Linked DNA regions of Puniceibacterium sp. IMCC21224. The protein of the gene in region 1 binds, or shares a complex with, the protein of each later gene. Links are inferred from orthologs where the notes say so. Each region holds a gene or a part of one and is shown in the gene's direction. Other genes may lie near its edges.

Region 1 (3,477 bases):
GTCGCTTGGCTGGATTGTCGAGCCGTTTCAGGTGGACGCGGCGGCGACCGGCTGGATGGCGCCGTTTGCGCTGATCGGGATCGCGGCGGGGCTGGCGCTGTTCTGGGCAATGGCCTTTTGGAGTGCGCAGCAGACCGGACGGTTCTGGCATCTGGTGCCATTCTGGGCGGCGGCGGAATTGCTGCGCGCCTATGTCTTGACCGGATTTCCCTGGGGCCATGTGGCCTATGTCTGGGCACCGTCACCGGCGATCCAGTGGGTTTCACTGATTGGTGCGCATGGATTGGGCCTGGCCACGCTGGCGCTGGCTGCGTTTGCGGGCCATGCCGTAGCTGGGCGTTTATGGTGGCAGGGGATTGTTGCGGTGCTGGCGGGGTTTGTCCTGTTGATCGGTGGTTTTCTATTGCAGCCGCCTGCGTGGGATGTGTCGGGGCGGCCCGTGGTGCGGCTGGTGCAACCCAACGCGCCGCAGACCGAAAAATGGGATCGCGACCGCGTCCCGATGTTTTTTGATCGTCAGGTCGACTACACAGCGGCTCCGCCAACGGCTGGCAAGGCCGCGCCTTCGCTGATTGTCTGGCCGGAAACTGCCCTGCCGATGCTGCTGGAGAACGCGGGTGACGCACTGTTCGTGATCAGTCAGGCCGCAGGTGATGTGCCTGTCGTGCTGGGCATTCAGCGCAGCGACGGCGATAATTATTACAATTCGCTGATCGTTACCACGCCGGATGGCAGTTTTGACCAGCTTTATGACAAACATCATCTGGTGCCGTTCGGGGAATACATGCCGGTCGCAGATCTGTTTGCGCGGTTTAATGTCCTTGGCCTCGCGTCGCGGGCTGAAGGGGGGTATTCCGCCGGCGATGGTCCCGGCAGGCTTGATCTTGGGGCTGTGGGCACGGCGCTGCCGCTGATCTGTTACGAGGCGGTGTTTGCTCAGGATGTCTACGCCGCCGGCTATCGTCCTGACCTGCTGTTGCAAATCACCAACGATGCCTGGTTTGGCAGCTGGTCCGGCCCGTATCAGCATCTGGCGCAGGCCCGGATTCGCGCGATTGAGCAGGGCCTGCCGCTGGTACGCGCCGCCAATACCGGTGTCTCGGCGGTGATCGACGGCGGCGGGCGGGTCTTGGCGAGTCTGCCGCTGAACGAGGCGGGATATCTCGACTGGGGGTTGCCCGCGCCGGAACCGGCCACGATCTATAGCCGGACCGGGGATTTGCCGGTCTTTCTACTGTTGTTCCTGTTGATCGGTGGGGCACTGCTGACCCGGCGCAGGGATTCCGATTGATCCCGCCTCTGCGGGCGCGTAAGTCCTTCGGGACAAGAAAAATTCGTCACAACGGCTTCCTGACGTGGCGACAAACAATACCGGAGCACTCCCCCATGTCACGCAAGAACTACACGTTTACGTCCGAGTCCGTCTCGGAAGGGCACCCCGACAAGGTTTGCGACCGCATTTCGGATGCGATCCTTGATGCCTTTCTGGCTGAGGATCCGCTGGCGCGTGTCGCCTGCGAAACCTTTGCCACAACAGATCGCGTTGTCGTAGGCGGAGAAGTTGGTCTGACGGATCAGGACAAACTCGCCGAGTACATGGAGGCGGTGCCGGATATCGTGCGCGCCTGTATCAAAGACATCGGGTACGAGCAGGACAAGTTCCACCACGCGACGTGCGAGATCACCAACCTGTTGCACGAACAGTCGGCGCATATCGCCCAAGGGGTCACCGGCGGCGGCAACCGGGACGAAGGTGCCGGCGACCAGGGTATCATGTTTGGCTATGCCACCAACGAGACAGAGGCGCTGATGCCTGCGCCGATCCAGTATTCCCACGCGATTCTGCGCCGCCTGGCCGAAGTACGCAAATCCGGCGCAGAGCCGCTGTTGCGCCCAGATGCCAAATCGCAGCTTTCGGTGCGGTATGTGGACGGCAAGCCGGTTGGCGTCTCTTCGATCGTGCTGTCGACCCAGCATGCCGATTCAAGCCAGTCGAGCGATGATATCCGTGCCATCGTCGAACCCTATTTTCACGAAGTTCTGCCCGACGGCTGGATCACCGCCGACACCGAATGGTGGGTCAACCCCACGGGCACCTTTGTCATCGGTGGACCGGACGGCGACGCCGGCCTGACCGGGCGCAAGATCATCGTTGATACGTATGGCGGTGCGGCCCCGCACGGCGGTGGCGCGTTCTCGGGCAAAGATCCGACCAAGGTGGATCGCTCGGCGGCCTATGCCGCGCGCTATCTGGCCAAGAACGTCGTAGCGGCGGGCATGGCGGAACGCTGCACCATTCAGCTGAGCTATGCCATCGGCGTGGCGCGTCCGCTGTCGATTTATGCCGACACGCACGGCACAGGCGCAGTCGATCCGGCGCAGATCGAACGCGCCATTCCCAAGGTGATGGATCTGACGCCGCGCGGTATTCGCACCCATCTGGACATGAACAAGCCGATTTATGCCCGCACTGCCGCCTATGGCCATTTCGGGCGCGCGCCCGAGGCCGATGGCGGTTTCTCGTGGGAGCGTACCGATCTGGCCGAGGCGCTGAAAAACGCGATCTAGAGCGCAGGTCTCCACGGCAGTCTGATGCGCGCGGCGCTGCCGCCACGGGTCGGGCGTTGCGCCGAACCCAAGGGGCGGTTAAACGCACCGGCATGACGCAGGACACACACTCATCAGGCGCGCCGTGGCGCAATTTCTATGGACGCTTCAAGGGCAAGACCCTGCGGCCCAGTCAGGAAATCTATCTTGACGAGGATCTGGAGGCGCTGTCGCCGGGTCCCATCGGTTGGGAGGAAAACCCCGGGCGGGCGCCGCTGGATCTGACGCCAGTCTTTGACGGCGCGCCGGTCTGGCTCGAGATCGGGTTTGGCGGGGGCGAACATCTGGTGCATCAGGCGCAGTCCAACCCGCAGGTCGGTCTGATCGGATGCGAGCCGTTTATCAATGGCGTGGCGATGCTGTTGGGCAAGGTGCGCAAGGCCGAGGTACAGAATCTGCGACTCTATCCCGGCGATGTGCGCAACCTTTTTGACGTGCTGCCGGATGGGACCATCGACAAGGCGTTTTTGTTGTATCCTGATCCCTGGCCCAAAAAACGTCACCATCGGCGGCGGTTTGTGACGGAGGAATTCCTGGATCCGTTGCATCGGGTTTTGAAGCCGGGGGCAGAATTCCGCGTGGCAACGGATATTCCAGACTACGTTCGCCAGACCTTGCTAGAGGTGCCAAAGGCCGGGTTTGAGTGGCTTGCCGAGGGGCCACAGGACTGGCGCGACCCCTGGAAGGACTGGATTCCGACGCGATACGAGAAAAAGGCGCTGCGCGAAGACCGGGTGCCGCACTACCTAACGTTCCGCCGGGTCTGATCGCGGGTCCTGCGCGTTGAGCGACCGCTGCGTCGGCAAAGTCGGCAATGGACGCTGTCGGGGCGGGTTGCTATCACGCAGTGGAATTCACAGAGGAACACGC
Region 2 (3,185 bases), 280 kb from region 1 along the record:
CAACCGCATCATGTGTTCGGCAAATCGGAAAATATTTCCCGATTCTCGTGTTGACAGAAATGGGTCGCCTCCATACCTATGCGCCGTTAGCACTCGACATAGATGAGTGCTAACGGCCCTCCCGAGGACGGGGGGCCCGGAGGAAAACTTTGAGCGAAGGAGCCTCGAAGATGGCATTTAAACCGCTTCATGACCGCGTGCTGGTCCGCCGTGTGGAAGGCGAAGAAAAGACCAAGGGCGGTCTTATCATCCCCGATAGCGCGAAAGAAAAGCCCGCCGAGGGTATCGTTGTTTCCTGTGGCGATGGCGCCCGCAAGGACAGCGGCGAGCTGATCGAGATGGGTGTTTCGGCTGGCGACAAAATTCTGTTCGGCAAATGGTCGGGCACCGAAGTCACGGTCAACGGCGAAGAGCTGCTGATCATGAAAGAATCCGACATTCTGGGAATCATCACGGACGACGCCGCTGCCAAGGCAGCCTGAGCGTCACATCCGCTGACCCCATTCACTGATTAACAGGAGAAATCCACATGTCTGCTAAAGACGTAAAGTTTTCGACCGACGCCCGCTCGCGTATGCTTAAGGGTGTGAACATCCTGGCCGACGCGGTCAAGGTGACGCTGGGCCCCAAAGGCCGCAACGTGGTTCTGGACAAGTCGTTCGGCTCGCCCCGCATCACCAAAGACGGTGTATCTGTCGCCAAAGAGATCGAACTGGAGGACAAGTTCGAGAACATGGGCGCACAGATGGTCAAGGAAGTTGCTTCCCGCACCAATGACGAAGCTGGCGACGGCACCACCACTGCGACCGTTCTCGCTCAGGCCATCGTCAAAGAAGGCATGAAATCGGTTGCGGCCGGCATGAACCCGATGGACCTCAAGCGCGGTATCGACCTCGCGACGTCTAAAGTGGTTGCTGCGATCAAGGCTGCTGCCCGTCCCGTGAACGACTCTGCTGAAGTTGCTCAGGTCGGTACGATCTCTGCAAACGGCGAAGCAGACATCGGCCAGCAGATTGCTGACGCGATGCAGAAAGTCGGCAACGAGGGTGTTATCACCGTCGAAGAAAACAAAGGCCTCGAGACCGAGACCGATGTTGTCGAAGGTATGCAGTTCGACCGTGGCTACCTGTCGCCCTATTTTGTCACCAACGCTGACAAGATGATCGCAGACCTCGAAGACTGCATGATCCTGCTGCACGAGAAGAAACTCTCCTCGCTCCAGCCGATGGTTCCGCTGCTCGAGTCGGTGATCCAGTCGCAAAAGCCGCTGCTGATCATTGCCGAAGACGTCGAAGGCGAAGCACTGGCAACCCTCGTGGTCAACAAGCTGCGCGGCGGCCTGAAGATCGCTGCCGTCAAGGCACCGGGCTTTGGTGATCGTCGCAAGGCCATGCTGCAGGACATCGCGATCCTGACAGGCGGCCAGGTGATTTCCGAAGATCTGGGCATGAAGCTCGAGAATGTCACCATGGACATGCTCGGTTCGGCCAAAAAGGTCACGATCACCAAGGACGAGACCACCGTCATTGACGGCGCGGGCGAGAAGGCCGAGATTGAGGCACGCGTTGCCCAGATCCGTAACCAGATCGAAGAGACCACGTCCGACTACGACCGTGAGAAGCTGCAAGAGCGTGTTGCGAAACTCGCAGGCGGCGTTGCAGTCATCCGCGTTGGCGGCATGACCGAAACCGAAGTGAAAGAGCGTAAGGACCGCGTCGACGACGCCCTGAACGCGACTCGCGCAGCGGTTCAGGAAGGTATCGTCGTTGGCGGCGGTGTTGCTCTGATCCAGGCGGCCAAGGTTCTTGCCGGTCTCGAAGGCGCGAACAGCGACCAGAACGCAGGTATCACCATCGTGCGCAAGGCGCTCGAAGCGCCGCTGCGTCAGATCGCAGAGAACGCTGGTGTCGACGGTTCCGTCGTCGCAGGCAAGATCCGCGAATCTTCGGACCTGAAGTTCGGCTACAACGCACAGACCGACGAATATGGCGACATGTTCAAGTTTGGCGTCATCGATCCGGCCAAAGTCGTGCGCACCGCGCTCGAGGATGCTGCTTCGATCGCTGGCCTGCTGATCACCACCGAAGCGATGGTTGCTGAAAAGCCTTCCAAAGAAGGCGCTGGCGGCGGCGGCGGCATGCCCGACATGGGCGGCATGGGCGGCATGATGTAATACCGTCGCTGTCCGAACGGACGCGACGGGTGGCGGCAGACGCATTTGCCCTGCAAACGGGATGTCAGCCACACCGCAGCAAGTTTGGGGGTCGCCTTTGGGCGGCCCCTTTTGCGTTCCAAGCACAAGGATCGCACGACTGGGCCGCAGTGCCGTTGATGTGACATGCCGTGCGCCATCGGCTCTTTCGCGGCGCTTCAAAGCGGCGTACAGACCGGGCATGCGACTGTTTCTGTTGACCTCTCTGACCATGCTGGCATTTGCAGCCAATTCGATCCTGACCCGGCTAGCGCTGGTGGGGGGCGGCATTGACGCGATGAGCTTTGGCACCGTGCGGCTGGTGGCCGGGGCGGCGATGCTTGCCGTCTTGATGTTGGTTTTGCGCCAAAGCCTGACCTTGGGTGGGCGGGGCCGTTTGATCGGTGTGGCGTCATTGCTGTTGTATATGTACGGCTTTTCAACCGCATACGTCGTCCTTGATGCCGGCCTGGGGGCGCTGATCCTGTTTGGCGTTGTGCAGATTACCATGTTTCTTGGCGCGCTACTTGGCGGTGAACACCCGCCGATACATCGCTCGGTTGGGGCTGCGCTGGCATTCTTGGGGCTGGCCTGGCTGCTCTGGCCCGGCGAGGGCGCGGTGCTTAGTCCTGTTCACGGCGCGTTGATGGCGGCGGCCGGTGTCGGCTGGGGGATCTATTCGCTCAGCGGGCGCAATGCGTCAGATCCGCTTCAGGCGACTGCCGCGAATTTCATTCTGGCCGTGCCGCTCTGCGTGATGTTGGTTTTTCTAACGACCGTCGATTCCGGTGGCCTGGTGGCCGACGCGCACGGAATCCTGCTGGCGGTGGTGGCGGGGGCTGTGACGTCGGGATTGGGGTACGCCTTGTGGTATAGCGTCCTGCCGAAACTGGAACGCAGCGTCGCCGCCGTGGCACAATTGACGGTGCCGGTGATTGCCCTGGTCGGCGGGCTGGTGTTTCTGGGTGAGGTTCCAAGCATCGAGTTTGCTTTG

Evidence for each region. The genes of interacting proteins can lie anywhere in the genome.
Region 2: the proteins of metK (region 1) and groL are in contact, whole or in part, in a cryo-EM structure (PDB 8P4O), measured with the Escherichia coli proteins. The link is inferred for Puniceibacterium sp. IMCC21224 from one-to-one orthologs.

The regions. Positions count from the first base shown.
Region 1 is NZ_LDPY01000001.1:3,953,680-3,957,156, reverse strand. Bases 577-3,477 are described here. They hold metK (methionine adenosyltransferase), read left to right. Parts: upstream 577-1,386; coding sequence 1,387-2,568; downstream 2,569-3,477. Other genes in these bases: trmB (tRNA (guanosine(46)-N7)-methyltransferase TrmB), read left to right, coding at 2,661-3,374; lnt (apolipoprotein N-acyltransferase), read left to right, coding at 577-1,291. In the rest of the region: more of lnt, read left to right, coding at 1-576. UniProt on the Escherichia coli protein: Catalyzes the formation of S-adenosylmethionine (AdoMet) from methionine and ATP.
Region 2 is NZ_LDPY01000001.1:3,675,188-3,678,372, reverse strand. What follows is about bases 1-2,851. They hold groL (chaperonin GroEL), read left to right. Parts: upstream 1-529; coding sequence 530-2,173; downstream 2,174-2,851. Other genes in these bases: IMCC21224_RS17095 (DMT family transporter), read left to right, coding at 2,394-2,851; IMCC21224_RS17105 (co-chaperone GroES), read left to right, coding at 171-482. In the rest of the region: more of IMCC21224_RS17095, read left to right, coding at 2,852-3,185.